DNA from 2 places in the Dehalococcoides sp. genome. Region 1 is predicted to be linked to the other one. Evidence: riboswitches for the same ligand, from Rfam matches in the RefSeq annotation. Region 1 holds a riboswitch; the other holds the start of a gene.
What was found. Region 1 has a riboswitch for cobalamin ahead of cobT (nicotinate-nucleotide--dimethylbenzimidazole phosphoribosyltransferase). Riboswitches for the same ligand answer to the same signal wherever they lie in the genome.

Region 1 (7,854 bases):
GACGGAGTTGAAGCCGTAGAAATGTCCATGAAGGTTCACCCTGATGTGGTAGTTATGGATATTGCCATGCCCCGCCTAAATGGAATTGAGGCCACCAAACAGATAAAACAGCTCCTGCCTACCACTGCCATACTTATACTTACAGCTTACGAATCTGAGCAGTATATTCTGGCCATACTGGAAGCAGGTGCCGCCGGTTTTCTGCTGAAAAACGTGAAGGGCACCCAGTTGCTTGAAGCTATCCGCTCTGTATATGCCGGCGAATCGGTACTCCAGCCCTCTACTACCCGCCGGGTTATTGACCAGCTGATTAACAAAGCCGCTAAAACAGAGGAACTATCTGCTGTAAACCCGCTTACCGAACGTGAAATAGAAGTATTGAAAATGGCGGCACGGGGCGTCAGCAATAAAGATATTGCCGACCAGCTGTATTTATCCAACCGCACTATCCAGACCCATCTTTCAAATATTTCCAAAAAGTTATCGGTAGGTTCGCGGACTGAAGCTATTCTCTACGGGCTGAAACGCGGCTGGTTTATCATGGAAGATTTGCCCTGAAATCCGATATAACCTTATGAAAAAAGTATTTAGTTTCCTCTATAGTCAAATCCGCCGCCTGCCCAGATTACTTGCCAATGTGCATATCTGGATACTGGTGCTTCTGTTTACCGGGGGATTTTTCCTTCATTACCCTCAGTTGTTGCCATTCATCGGCCAAATTGACCCTGATTCTTTTCTATACCTGACCCGCCATTCGGTGGGACGGCTGATAATGTTGCTCCCGGTTACCTATACAGCTCTGGTATTCGGTCTGAGACCGGGTCTTGTATCCCTTCTGTTGGCTATAGCCATTATTATTCCCAATATTTTCGTCACAGATACTGTTACAGCTGATGATATTATTGAAATTATTGGCATTATTATCATCGGGCTGGTAGTTAATCTCTGGCTGGAAAGCTATGAAACTGATAAAAAACACCGTCAACAAGCTTACCTGAAGATGGAAACTGCCCAGCGCGAGCTACAACGTATGCAGCAAAACCTGCGTTTTTACCTTAAGCAAATTACTATAGCCCAGGAAGATGAACGCCGCCGTATTGCTCAGGAACTGCACGATGATACAGCTCAAGACCTGATTGTAATATCACGCGCCATAGACCGTTTTGTAACCAAAAACCCCAACCTTGGCGAAGACAATCTGGCTGAACTGGAAGAGATGCAGAACCATATAAACCGCACTTTAAGTGAAGTCCGTCGCTTTGCCCAGGATTTGCGGCCTTCGGTACTTGACGACCTGGGATTGATACCTGCGCTGGAATGGCTGATACCTGACCTTTCAAAACACTTCGGCATAAATATTGATATAGATGTAAACGGAGAAATCCGCCGCTTTGCCCCTGAAACCGAACTGGTATTATTCCGGATTGTTCAGGAGTCTCTGCGCAATGTAGGCAAGCACGCCCAGGCAACTAAGGCTTGGGTCTATATAGACTTCGGCAAATACAAAGCAACCCTGACTGTGAAGGACAACGGCAAAGGGTTTTTACTGCCGGAACGGGTGGGAGATTTGGCCGCTCTGGGCAAACTGGGACTGACCGGTATGCAGGAACGGGCTCAACTTATTGGCGGACGCCTCTCCATTCAGTCAAAACCGGACGTAGGCACAATGGTAACAGTGGCCGTACCAAATTCCGGCAACCTTGAGGATGACGATGTCTAAACCTTGTGTCTATATCGCAAATCCTTCCCTATAAAAATCTTTGCCCCATACACGAGTGAAAGAAGCCAAACAATGGGCAAACCCCTGCCACCGGCGTTAAACCGCCTTGACAGCAAATGAACGCCAAAGTAGTATTATAAGAGACACTAATACACTAAGGAGAAACGATATGGTAATGGAAATAACCGACCAGAGCTTTGCTGCTGAGGTATTGAAATCAGATAAACCCGTACTGGTAGATTTTTGGGCTCCGTGGTGCGGTCCCTGCCGTATGGTAGCCCCCATAATTGACAAACTATCTACTAAATACGCGGGTAAATTTAAGTTCTGCAAACTGAATGTAGATGAAAATAAAACCACCGCTACCCAATACCGGGTCATGTCCATACCCACCCTGCTGTTTTTCAAAGGCGGTCAGGTAGCTGATATGGTGGTGGGTGCGGTACCTGAATCTGCCCTGAGCCAGAAGATTGACCAGCTAATCCAGAAGTAGCTCTCCTAATACCAAAAATCAAAAACCCCCGTTACCCGGGGGTTTTTTAATACTCTGCTGGCCACAAAACTGCCACTAACGCAACAAGGGTTTCACCTGCATGGGCAGTCCGGCTACCATCAGATAAACGTATTCCACATATGCACCCAGCATTTGGTTTGCCCTGCCTAGTAAATCACGGTAAATTCTGGCCATGGCATTGGGCGGAATAAGACCAGCACCTACATCATTGGTTACTACAATAAATGATGCACCCGTTTTTTTCATAGCATTTATTATGCCATTTATTTCTTTTTTAACCTCGGCATCCAGATAATCTGCCGCCTCACCCGTAAGTTCATCACCGTGTTCAAGCATATACTTGCACATTATGTTATTTACCAGCAGGGTAATGCAGTCCAGTATAATCACGCCGGCACTACTTCCATGGGCGCTTATTTTTTCACCCACCTGCAAACTGGCCTCTATAAGACCCCATTCGGCCGGACGGGCCTGCTGATGCCGCAGGATACGGGTTTTCATTTCTTCATCACCGGCTTCGGCGGTAGCTACAAATACGACCTTGCCGCCTATGGACTTGGCCAATTCTTCAGCATAACTGCTCTTGCCGCTTCGGGCACCGCCAATAAGTAAATAATTCATTTTGCTACCCCTCCGGTATTATAAAAACGCCCTGCCTGAGCATATACCTGAAATCAGTCCAGATGGGAGTTATCGTTCAGTTTTTCCAGTATAGACCCCTCCGGGTAAATATCCAAAACAGTTACCGAACCCACCCCCAGTATAAACTGCCACCAGTGTTTATACTCAATACCCAGAAAATGGCATATCAGGATACGGAAAACACCCCCATGCCCCACTACCAGTAGAGTATCGTCACTTTTGTGCTTGGAAAGCATTTTTACAAATTTGATTACTCTCTGGGCAAAATGTGCCATACTTTCCCCGTCAGGAAAGTGCACATCAAAGCTGCCTTCAGCCCATTTTTGGGCTATATCAGGGTAGCGTTCCACTACATCATCGTAGGTAAGACCTTCCACCCGTCCAAAATCTATCTCTTTCAGATCATTATTTTTATTGACCAAAAGAGGCCGTCCGTAGGCGATGGTTTCGGCAGTTTCCATACAGCGTTTAAGTGGGCTGGAATAAATGGCATCTATCTTTACCGAAGCCAGATATTCGCGAAGGGAGTTTGCCTGAGCATGCCCGCAGTCTGAGAGCCCGATATCACTGTGCCCCCAGTAACGGCGGCAATTATCTGTTTCTGTCTCACCGTGACGTACCATTATCAGCTTCATATCAAACGCTCCTCTGACCTAGCTGAAATACCCGGATAAGGCCACTATAAACACCAGTGCTGCTACCTCGGTAAATTCGTTAATTGAACCGTAAGTATCCCCGTTCAGACCACCCAGTCTGCGTTTGAAGAAAGATGCCAGATACATAACCAGCAACCAGCTCCCAAACATAGCCAGAAACCCTGCCCAGCCGCCTAAAACTACGCAAACTGTCAGGCAGAAAATAGTAGCACACCACAAACTGGCTTTGGCAGTTTCGCCTTTAAGCTCTTTGCCCAAACCCTGTGACCTGATATAGGGATACTTAACCACCGCATAGACCATAGCCCAGCGGCTGATTAACGGGAACAAAATAAGACCTGTGATAAAACTTTCCGAAGGCAGGCTTAGGACAGCAGAAAATTTTAAAAGCAAAAGGCATATTGCCGCCAGCACACCTATAGCCCCCACTCCCGGCAGGTGCATTACCTCCTGGGCGCGTTCAAATGACTTATGACCGGCGGCTATTCCGTCAAAGGTATCTGTCAGACCATCCAGATGTAAACCGCCTGTAATTATCACTAAGCTTATTATCAGCAAAGCGGCAGTCAATACATCAGGTAAAAAAAGGCTGAAAACCCAGCCCAAACCGACCAGTATCAGCCCGATAATCAAACCCACCAGGGGGTAGAAGCCGAGTGAGCGGGCAAAATCCAGCCGTGACTTCTCCCCCTGCCAGTCTTCTTTCAGCCAGGGTACAGGTATGTTGGTAAGAAAGCGGAAAGCCGCTAAAAATGAACCCATATATACATTTCCTTAACCCGGGATTATACCAGAATACACCTAACTTTGCTTTTCGGAAACCCCTGCATCTGCAAAGGAGGCCATCTCGTGCTGAATACGGTTAGCTGCTTCTATAATATTCATGGCAAGAGCCGCACCCGTTCCTTCACCCAGACGCATATCCATTTTCAAAATAGCATCCAGCCCCATATGCTCAAGCAGGATACGGTGTCCGGGCTCTACTGACTGGTGAGCGGCAAACATGAAGTCTTTTACCTGCGGGCAGATGGTATAAGCAATAAGAGCCGCCGCACCGGAGATAAAGCCGTCTACAACCACCGCCACTCTATTAGCCGCCGCACCCAGTATTACTCCTGCCAGACCGCCAATTTCATAGCCGCCCACTTTAGATAATACATCAATCGCATCTTTAGCATCAGGGTTATTCAGGGAAATAGCTTTGGCAATAGCGTTGCGTTTCAGCTTCATCTGCTCATCAGAAGCACCTGTACCGCGCCCGGTTACATCTTCAAGTGACCGCCCGGTAATAACAGAGCAGATAGCAGCAGACGGAGAAGTATTGCCAATACCCATATCACCGGTACCTACCAGATCCAGCCCCTTCTTGACCTCGGCGTTTACAATCTCTATGCCCACCTCAATAGCCTTTACAGCCTGTTCACGGGTCATAGCCGGGCCATGAACCATATTGTTGGTACCGGGTGCAATATTCCGGTTAATTATATTCGGGTCTGCAGCCATGGGAGTAGCCACACCTAACGCAACTACCACGTTACGCGCCCCTACCTGCCGGGAAAGGACGTTTATGGCTGCACCGCCATGAGCAAAATTTTGCAGCATCTGGACAGTTACTTCTTTCGGCCAGTTGTGAAACTTTTCGTCAATAATGCCGTGGTCACCAGCCATGGTTATAATGGCTTTTTTGGCGGTTTTTGGTTTGGCATCACCCTGAATACCTGCCAGTTGCACCACAATAGCTTCCAGTTTGCCCAGAGAACCCTGTGGTTTGATCAGGATATCCTGATGTGCCTGAGCCTTGACCATGGCTTCTTTATCCAGCCCGTATATCTTTGCAAGTGTTGCGTTTAATAGTTCCATATTTTTAAAACTCCTTTATAAATAAATTGGGTTAATATATATCCGGTTTTGCACTTCAGGCTATGCTCAGTTTGTCCTCCTCTGGCGCCTGCCCAAATAAAAAAGGGGCTGGCACATCTCAAAATATCTTCAAGATGAGCCGGCCCCTTTACCATCAGGTATCCGGTTTGGTGGTAACACGTCTTCTGGCTTCCGGATTATCCCCCGGTTTCACCCTTCCCATCAGAGTACTACTCCAACAGTGGTTGCACAAAAAGTGCTTTAAAGAAACCGAAGTCCCCAGTCACAGCGGCGGGACCGCCACGGATTCAAACCGTGTTCCGTTTGTTAATCACCATTAAAAACTATATCAGACAAAACCCTGCCAGTCAATCAGGCTGGATAAATCTCAGACTTACTTTTTAATTCAACACTAACCTCAAGCAGGTGTTCACACTCACTTTGGGTACGGGGAGCTATACGCACGTATTGGGGCAGACCAAATGAAGTGCAGTCCCGCACCATCAACCCATATTTAAGGAATGCTGAACGAAAATCTGCAGCACTCCTTACCTTCAGCAGGAAAAAATTGGTCTCAGACGGAAACACACTGAAACCCAGCCTTATAAAACCCTGCATCAAATACTCTTTAGAGGCCTTTATCTTCTTTTCAGATTCCGCCAGATAGCTGGGATGACGCAGGCAAACCAGCCCTGCTTTTTGGGCAGCGGCATTCACGTTCCATGGGGGGCAAATCTTTTTCAGGTTGGCTATTATCTCTGCCGAGGCCATGCCGTAACCCAACCTTAGCCCGGCCAGAGCACAATCTTTGGTCATAGAGCGAATAACTATTAGATTGTCCGAATCAAGCAAATCTGCTGATTTCCAGCAATCTTCAGCAAAAGCTATATAGGCCTCATCCAGCACCAGCAGTGTATCAGTGCAGACATTCAGCACTTTTTCAATATCTGCTTTGGAAAGATAAACCCCGGTAGGATTGTTGGGATTACAAATAAATACCGCTTTGGGTTGATGTTTTTTAATAATGCGGCAGGTTAAATCCAAATCAAACTTAAAGCCGCTCTCTTCATCTGCCCACTGTTCAATTATGTCGGCACCGGCTACTTCCACCGCCAGTTCATACTCGCCAAAAGTGGGTTTAAGTATCAGCACTGTATCCCCCACCCCGAAATATGCCCCAGCCACCAGACGGATAACCTCCATAGAGCCGCTGCCTATAATCAGGTTTTCGGGTTTCAGCGAAAGCCTCCCCGCCAGATATTCTTTGAGTTCAGCAGACTCAGAGTCCGGGTAGCGGTCAATAACCAGAGAAGACAAAGCTTCTTTAAGTTCCACCGGTGCCGGATACGGGTTTGAGCTAACCGAAAAATCCATAACCGCATCAGGGCTTATACCCAGTTTTTTAAGCTCGGCATAGTTAGGGCCTCCATGGTAACATGGCTTTAGTTTTTCCAGCTGCGGTTTAGGCAATACGGGCAAAATAAATCACTCCCACGCTTATTAAAACCCAGATACAGCCCGCATTGTTTATAAGCACAAGCGAACAGCTGATAGTTTGGGGAAGCAACGGTCTTATATCATCCCCCAGAGAGTAGTGTCCCACTTTTTCCAAGCAAACTTCAAGGGCACCTGCCGCAGTAGCCATAGGCCAGCCCGCATTGGGGCTTTGGGTCTTCCCATGGTCACGCCACATTATCCGCCATGCCCCTGCGGGGCTGTAACGCCCAAAGAAGCTGGCAACCAGTATACACAAGGCAGACAGTCGGGCCGGTATAAAATTAAGCACATCATCAAATCTGGCAGCAAATTTGCCCAGATATTCGTATTTTCCGCGGTAGCCCACCATGCTGTCAAAAGTACTCACTACCCGGTATGCCATAACGCCGGGGACACCGAATATGAGAAAGAAAAAGAGCGGAGCCACAAACCCGTCTCCGATACTCTCCGCCACAGATTCCACTGCCGCCGCTACCAGTTTAGGCTGGGGCAGTTTGGACGTATCCCGTGAAACCAGAGACCGAAGTTCAAAACGAGCTTGGGCAATGTCATCTTTTTCTAACAATCGCTTAATAAGCAAAGCTGCTTTCCGCAGCCCGGTAACCGTAAAACACATCTTAAAGAGTATAGCTGAAACTATTATGTAAACTATACTATTTATCCCCTGCAACCAGTCCAGCAGGAAATATACCGGTACGAAAAATAGTGCCATGGTGAAAATAACCATGACTATCCCATAAACAAACTGGTATCCCTTGCCGCCTTTAAAGCCTGCCCGTTCAAACAGGGAAATTACCTTGCCCATATAAGCTACCGGGTGAAAGGCATTTGGAGGGTCACCAAAGACCATATCAATAACAAGCGCCAGCAGGAATATCAGCAGGATTTCCATATCTAGTGTCCTTTTCTGCTGGCAATACGCTTGGTCAAGGCTTCTTTAATAGCTAAAGTAACACTCCGCCCCA
Region 2 (7,854 bases), on a different contig from region 1:
ATCACTACCAGCCTGCCTTTGGCGGCTGATAAACCGGTAGATTTTAACCTGGCTGAGTTCTGCAGCCGCTGCAAACTGTGCGCTCAGGTCTGTCCTACCCAGGCTATCAGCTATGCTGACCAGCCGGACTTTGAGATTTATGGTTTGCGCCGCTTCTGCACCAATCTGGCTAAATGCCGCGACGGTTGGAACCTTGGAGCCGGACCTATGGGTTGCCGTGCCTGTATCTCGGTATGCCCGTGGACCAAGAAGAATACCTGGGTACATCGCTTTGTACGCGAAGTTCTGTCTCATGACGCTACCGGCACATCCCAGAATGTGGCTATTTGGGCTGAGCGGACACTCTATCCCAAAAATTATGCAGATGATCTCAATCCTCCTAACTATAAAGGTGTCTACGAACCTCCGAAATGGATAACTACCAATGAATATGTCAGTAGTTTCGTTAATACTCCGATGGGGGTGAAGTAATATGTGGATGATGCTTTTAAATGTACTAATGGGACTGGGTCTGGCAGCCGCAGCCTGGGCAGTATATTCCGTAGCCAAAGGGTACGGGAAAGCTGTTAAATGGTGGCACTGGGCCATGCTGCTTGTGGCCGGCGTGTTATGGATTGTCGGTTTTTCATGGCTTGGAGCCCAGATGGGCGAAGAATTGGGAGGTATGGTATTTGTTCAGGGTGCCCTCTTCGGTTGGGGTGTTTTGTTCATACTAAGTATTGTTCTTACCCTTATTACCTTCCAGCTAATCAGACGCCAGGCAAAATAAATCAAAGTATTCAGCGGTGCGGTTAAACACCGCGCCGCTGACATAAGTGAGGGAAAATGCCTTTATATGAATTCAGATGCCAGTTTTGCCAGAGCACCTATGAGAAAATAGGCAAACCGGATGATAGCCCGGTTGACTGCTGTCCCGGTTGCGGCGGCAGAGCTCAGCGGGTGGTGTCCGGCTTTTCGTGGAAAAACCAAACATCTAACCTGGTTAAATTTAAGGACAGCGCTGATGAAAAGATGCATTATGCCGAGAGGCGCTTAAACGAAGATAAAAGTCTTGATCCCAATGCATGGCTATTAAAGGTAGCCCAAGATAAACTGGCTGAAAGAGCTGCGAAATCAGCCCAAGCCTGAATATGATACTTAACTTTTTACTGAACCGGTTTGTAAAAATGAAATCTGCCTTGCTTGCACTATGTATATTGCTGGCTATCACCTGCTGCGGTTGCGGTGAACCTAAAACGGAAAAGGTGATACCGGATGCCTGCCCTGACCTAGGGCTGCTAGTCACCCAAGCCGATGTCACTGATACACTGGACCCATATGCCCGACCGATTGTTACGGGTAATATATTTCCGTCATCTGCTAAGGCAATTTATTTGGTCTTCTCTCTGTCAGATGATATGTGCTGCAAGACCCTGAACGTACGCTGGTTTCGAGACAGCCAATTGGATCCTATACAGATAGAGGATAATCTGCATGCCCAGTTTCCCATCAAACTAACGTTACAAGCACCTTCAGGAGGATTTATACCGGGTGAATATCACGTGAACATATATATAGATTTTTGGGAGAGACTAAGCCTGCCTTTTGTAATAAGTGAGTGAGAAACCGAATATACCTGAAAGCACAAACAGACATCATAAAGCAGTTTTTGATTAATAAACGAATAGAAGTACTTACCTGAAGCTCCCCTTTTGATAGGGTTAAAGGGAACAGAAATCCGGTGCAAAACCGGAGCAGTACCGCCTACTGTGAGTGGGAAACCACCAGCCAGTAAAGCGCCCTGTTTCAGGTATCTGCCATTCCGGTGGTTACGGAAGACAGGTGCGGAGTTAAAGAGATTTAGCCCCCTCCTGTTTTTGGGAGGGGGCTGTTTTTTAAGGGGCTGGGGAATCAAGCCAAATTTGGAGGAACAAGGTGTTACAAGAACTTAAGACAGATACTTATAAAGAGCTGGGCTGCTTCCACGGGGTAAGAGCAGGTATTGCCTATCATAAAGCTCTGGGAGTATCCACTAATACTCTGGTTATAGAACTGCCGGAGGAAAGGAATATACTCTCCACCCGCACCGGGCTGGGCAAGGCCAGGTATATACTCAATACCCATATCCCCCCCGAACTCTGGGACTTTATGCATGACAACTCGGCAGACTGGCAAACAGCCTACTCGGTAGTACTGGAAGAAGTCCTCAAAAGATACGATACAGACCTGGATAATGTCTCATTCCTGTCCACCGGGGTAGACCAGGACAATATAGCCTGGGCGGAAGAAACCTATGAGGAATTCTGGGTATTGGCCTTTGCCACCGCCGGAGTTAAGACCAATGCCATGCGGATAGGCTGTGACGAAGCCAGCGGCATAGAGCGTAACGGCAAGTTTGAGAAGATAGGCACGATTAATGTTATCCTGCTGACCGGCTCAAGCCTTGAGACACCCACCCTTGCATCTTCATATATAACCCTGACCGAGGCCAAGAACGTAGCCCTGCAGGAACTGGATATACGGAGTGCAGCCCACCCAGACTGGCAGGCAACCGGTACGGGTACAGACCAGATAATTACTGTATCAGGTACAGGGGGCAAATACACTTATGTAGGCGGGCATACCAAACTGGGTGAGATGATGGCCAGAGCGACCACCAGAGCCGTCAAACAGGCTATCAGGAACTGCCGGGGGTACTAGGGAATAGCTGTTGCTTTTAGTCTATTGTACAAGATGGTGGGCGGTATTGGGGTCGAACCAATGACCTCAGCGATGTCAACGCTGCGCTCTAACCAACTGAGCTAACCGCCCAAGAGAAACATATTTTACTAGCTTAGCATCTTAGCGTCAAATAAGACCTAGAAGATATTCCAGCCCGCCATTTTGTGGGCATCCAGTTCAGTGCCAAGAGCTTTCTTAGGGGTAACACCCTTAACAATAAGGGCAGCAACACCTATTTTGATTATATCCCCTACAACAAAGGGCACAAGCCCCATGGAAAGCAAAGCGGCAAAGCTGACCGGTTGCCCTAAAACAGAGACTAACCAATAGTTGAGCCAGAAAAGACCGGGAATATATACCAAAGCAAAGTTCGCAAATAACATCAGGCCAAACATAGTGGTAAAACTGCGTGCCCGAATATATCTGTCAGAAAAATAGCCAAGGAAAAGAGACAGGATGACAAACCCCGCCAGATAACCGGCAGTAGCGGTTATACCGGCGCCCCAACCGTTAAAAACAGGCATACCTGCCCAACCTGCCACTGCATATATGGCAACAGCCGCACCCCCCCACCATCGTCCCAGCAAAACAGCTGTGAGCAAAATGGCAAAGGTATGCAGAGTAACAGGTATAGGAGTCCATGGCAGAGGCAATTTAATCTGGGCAGACAGGGCAATCAGCCCGGCAGCAGCCAGAGTAAGACCTATTTTAGCCCATATATTCAAGGCATTGCGCCGTTTAAACACATCATAACGGAACTGGCTGAGTGCGCCTACCATTTGCATATATACATACCTCCCATAAAGTACACAGGGGAAATGATACACAAAAGTTTTCTACTTGGATACAGTGGGTCTGCGGTTGCCTACCAGAGCAATATCCAGATTCTTGCCGCAGTGAGGGCAAGTAGTGGATATAGTTATCGGCTGGCTCATCACCCGTTCAACCACTGCCGACACTACCGAATCAATATTATCCAGACGCTGATCAAAAAGCTCCAGACGATTATTCATATCGTCAAGGCTCATATCATCACTGTTTCTTTTCATGGAGGGCTTGTCTTTATTTGCCAAGTGAAACCTCCGTTTAGATTTAACCCATTATAAGTAAGAAAGCAGAACATGTCAAAACATTTATCAGTCTTTTTGGAAAGGGTATTGCCTACTATCAATAGTGGTTTTATACTGGAAGCGAGAGGGCGGAAACGGAGAAGGAAATGCCTGAACTGCTGGTAGGTACGGTTTCCGATTATTTTGCCCATCCCGGAGTGGCCGGTATAGACCTGATAGACCAGCTCAAAGTAGGGGATACAATACGCATAGAAGGCCATACCACTGATTTTGAGCAGGAAGTGGACTCTATCCAAATAAATCATGCCAACCTTACCGAGGCTAAAGCCGGCGATAGTGTTGGCATAAGAGTCTGCGACCGGGTACGGCCGGGAGACATGGTTTATAAAGTTACCTAGGTCAGGTTTTTCATCAGATTGGCCACCTCAATAGCCTGAGTAGCGGCATCAAAACCCTTGTTGCCCATCTTGGTGCCTGCCCGCTCAATAGCTTGTTCAATGCTATCTGTGGTTATAACTCCAAATATCACCGGCAAACCGGCATCAAGCCCTACTCTGGCGATACCCTTTGAAACTTCGCTGGATACATATTCAAAATGGGGGGTACTGCCCCGAATAACCGCTCCCAGACAAACAACGGCGTCGTAGCGGCCACTCTTAGCCAGTTTCTGGGCAACCAGAGGGATTTCAAATGCGCCCGGCACCCAAGCTACGTCAGTATTGTCAGCGCTTACCCCGTGTCGTTCCAGACTGTCTTTTGCCCCTGATAACAGCTTTGAGGTAATAAATTCGTTAAAGCGGGAAACCACCAGAGCAATCTTCAGCCCCTGCCCGTTTAAAACACCCGAAAACTCTTTACCCATTTTGCATACTCCTTAAGATATATCTCGCTTAGTTTGCCTTATCTACGTTTAGTATATGACCCATTTTTCTCTGCTTGGTTTCCAGATAATGGCGGTTAAAACTGTTAGGTTCAACTATAATCGGCACAGTTTCAACTACCTTAATGCCGTAACCTTCCAGACCAACCACCTTTTTGGGATTATTAGTCAGCATACGGATTTTACTTAAACCCAAATCCACCAGTATTTGGGCACCAATGCCGTATTCACGCAGGTCAGGTGCAAAACCGAGTTCCAGATTAGCCTCAACTGTATCCAAACCTTTGTCCTGCAGGGCATATGCACACAGCTTGTTGTGCAAACCTATGCCACGGCCTTCCTGCCGCATGTACAGCAACACACCCCGCCCTGCCTGTGCTATTTGATTAAGAGCCATATCCAGCTGTTCACCACAGTCACAGCGCTTGCTGCCGAAAACATCCCCGGTAATGCATTCACTGTGAACCCTTACCAGTACCGGCTCAGGGCCGGAGATATCTCCCATTACCAGAGCAATATGTTCGTCAGCATCAAACTGACTCTTATAGGCTACCGCTTTAAACTGGCCGTGAGAGGTAGGCAGTTCTGCTTCCGTTACCTTTTTAACCATTTTTTCAGTACGGCGGCGATAGGAAATGATATCCTTGATACTGATTATCTTGATACCCCATTCAGCCGCTTTTTGCTCAAGCTGGGGCAGACGGGCCATAGTGCCGTCATCATTCATAATTTCACAAAGCACGCCTGACGGATACAACCCGCTCATTCGGGCTAAATCCATAGAGGCTTCTGTATGACCTGCCCTTACCAGAACCCCGCCTTCTCGGGCACGCAGGGGAAACATATGGCCGGGCATAGCGATATCTTCACGGGTAGCGGCCGGATCTATCAGAACCTGCACTGTAGCCGCCCGGTCAGCCGCCGAAATACCGGTAGTAACCTTTTTGCGGGCTTCTACCGTAACTGTAAAACCGGTGCTGTAAGGCGAGGTATTTTCAGTTACCATCATGGGTATTTTAAGCTGTTCAAGCCTTTCGGCAATAAGTGAAACACAAATAAGGCCGCGGGCATTTTTTGCCATAAAATTTATGGCATCAGGTGTTACCTTTTCAGACGCCATCACCAGATCGCCTTCGTTTTCACGATCGTAATCATCGACTACAATAACAAACCGGCCTGCTTTTATATCGGCAATGACTTCTTCAACGCGAGCATTAGGCATAAATTATATTCCTCCTGAAAAGCTCAAATGGTTTAAAAGCCGTTTTCGGCTAAAAACTCCGGGCTGATGCCACGTTCCGGCCGAAACAGTTTCTCCACGTATTTACCTATTATATCAGTTTCTATGTTTACCGTATCCCCCGTCTTAATCAGCCCCAGATTGGTTGATTTACGGCTCAGCGCAACCAGAGAAACGGAAAAACGGGTTTCCTGCAAGGCGGTAATAGTTAAACTGACCCCGTTTACTGCCACAAAACCCTTGTGTACCATATAACGGGTCAGGTTTTTGTCTGTTTCAAAAGTAAGCACATGGGCATTGCCCTCAGGTACAGAAGAAACCAAGCGGGCAGTACCGTCTATATGTCCCTGCACCAAATGCCCCCCCATTCTCCCATTTAGAGTGATGGCACGTTCCAGATTTAAGGGAGAATTGAAGGGAAGTTTGCCCAGATTTGAAAGGCGAAGGGTTTCGGGCATGATATCTGCATGAAATGAAGAACTGTCAAAACGGGTGACTGTCAGGCAGACGCCATTAACCGCAATGCTGTCTCCTACTTTTAATGATTCCAGCACCAGCTTTGCCCCGATGTGTAGCCCTGCGGGGTTTTGGGTTTTGAAAAACCCAAGTTCCTCTACTATGCCTGTAAACACGGTTACTCCTTAATAACGTAACCGGAAATCAACACGTCCTGCCCGAATATGGTAGTGGTAATATCCTTGAACTTGGCTGAATCTGTAATAAGTTCTGCCCCGACACCGGCAACCGGAATCTTGGCGTCTTTGCCGCCTATAATGATAGGAGCTACAAATACCAGCACTTTATCCACCAGTTTCAGGTCAAAAAGCGAACCGAGTACAATGCCGCCGCCTTCCACCAGCACACTGGTTACCCCGTTTTGCCCCAGATAACGAAGCAGGGCTTTGAGGTCTACCAGTCCCCGTTCATCCGGCAGCTCCACCACTTTAGCCCCAACCTCATCATACGCCTGTTTTTCTTCAGGGGTAAGACCTTTGGCAACAGCCACAATAGTATTACCGGGAACATGAAAAACATTAGAACTTAACGGCGCTCGGCCATTATCGTCAATAATTACCCTGGTGGGCTGACTGTGTGATGTACCGCCCCGTCCGCAGTTAACTCTGGCAGTCAGGTGGGGATCATCTTTAAGTATGGTATTAAGTCCGGCCATAATGACATCTGATATATGGCGGATATAATGGGCAAAATGGCGGGATTCTTCGTTGGAAATCCATTTGGAATCACCGGTACGGGTACCCGTTTTACCGTCAAGGCTCATGGCATATTTGGCGGTTACGAAGGGCATTCCGGTGGTAACATGCTTGAAATAAGCTTCGTTCATCTGGCGGGCTTCACGCTCCATCATACCCAGATGAACCTTTATACCGGCATCTTCCAGCTCTTTTTTGCCTTTGCCGGAAACCAGAGGATTATCATCCAGCGTAGCAATATAAACTTCTTTGATGCCTGATGCTATGACAGAACCGGTGCAGGGCGGGGTTCGCCCCTGATGACAGCACGGCTCTAAAGTTACGTATAAAGTAGCCCCTTTGGCTTTTTCGGCAGCCTGTTTCAAGGCCACTATCTCAGCATGGTCACCGCCGGGCGGCTGGGTAAAACCCTGCCCGACTACTTCGCCGTTTTTAACAATAACAGCCCCTACCGACGGGTTAGGGCTAACCTGACCTATGGCCAGTTTGGCAAGCGACAAAGCCTGAGACATATATTTCATAGTGCTGGCATTCTAGCATCAAATCTTTATTTTTTGCAAACCCGCACTTGTTCTAATGATTTGACGGATATTAGTATATTCCGAACCTATAAACCCGGAGCCGCCTTTTCAGGCGGCTCCGAATCAGCTAGTTGGATATTCCGGGCTATTTTATACTGTAAACAGCCTGAACTGATACCGTCACCGTGGTTTCCCCTGAACTTATGGGGGTAACTTCGGGGACAGAGCTTGC

Region 2: linked by a shared signal. The riboswitch ahead of WC259_RS04680 (adenosylcobinamide amidohydrolase) and the one ahead of cobT (nicotinate-nucleotide--dimethylbenzimidazole phosphoribosyltransferase) in region 1 are both predicted to bind cobalamin.

What each region holds. Positions count from the first base shown of each region.
Region 1 covers NZ_JBAZDW010000010.1:4,704-12,557, forward strand. The annotation lists gene WC259_RS02285 (response regulator) at 1-558, shown strand, start outside; gene WC259_RS02290 (sensor histidine kinase) at 575-1,720, shown strand; gene trxA (thioredoxin) at 1,857-2,213, shown strand; gene cobU (bifunctional adenosylcobinamide kinase/adenosylcobinamide-phosphate guanylyltransferase) at 2,289-2,855, opposite strand; gene cobC (alpha-ribazole phosphatase) at 2,909-3,511, opposite strand; gene cobS (adenosylcobinamide-GDP ribazoletransferase) at 3,530-4,294, opposite strand; gene cobT (nicotinate-nucleotide--dimethylbenzimidazole phosphoribosyltransferase) at 4,334-5,392, opposite strand; cobalamin riboswitch at 5,550-5,743, opposite strand; gene WC259_RS02320 (histidinol-phosphate transaminase) at 5,765-6,871, opposite strand; gene WC259_RS02325 (cobalamin biosynthesis protein) at 6,855-7,781, opposite strand; gene WC259_RS02330 (adenosylcobinamide amidohydrolase) at 7,784-7,854, opposite strand, start outside.
Region 2 covers NZ_JBAZDW010000027.1:737-8,590, forward strand. The annotation lists partial or broken gene WC259_RS04660 (4Fe-4S binding protein) at 1-471, shown strand, start outside; gene WC259_RS04665 (hypothetical protein) at 473-769, shown strand; gene WC259_RS04670 (zinc ribbon domain-containing protein) at 826-1,128, shown strand; gene WC259_RS04675 (hypothetical protein) at 1,179-1,601, shown strand; cobalamin riboswitch at 1,664-1,803, shown strand; gene WC259_RS04680 (adenosylcobinamide amidohydrolase) at 1,915-2,679, shown strand; tRNA gene WC259_RS04685 (tRNA-Val) at 2,714-2,790, opposite strand; gene WC259_RS04690 (biotin transporter BioY) at 2,838-3,485, opposite strand; gene WC259_RS04695 (hypothetical protein) at 3,537-3,773, opposite strand; gene WC259_RS04700 (EF-Tu/IF-2/RF-3 family GTPase) at 3,917-4,168, shown strand; gene ribE (6,7-dimethyl-8-ribityllumazine synthase) at 4,165-4,632, opposite strand; gene WC259_RS04710 (bifunctional 3,4-dihydroxy-2-butanone-4-phosphate synthase/GTP cyclohydrolase II) at 4,661-5,872, opposite strand; gene WC259_RS04715 (riboflavin synthase) at 5,905-6,522, opposite strand; gene ribD (bifunctional diaminohydroxyphosphoribosylaminopyrimidine deaminase/5-amino-6-(5-phosphoribosylamino)uracil reductase RibD) at 6,525-7,622, opposite strand; gene WC259_RS04725 (SIMPL domain-containing protein) at 7,768-7,854, opposite strand, start outside.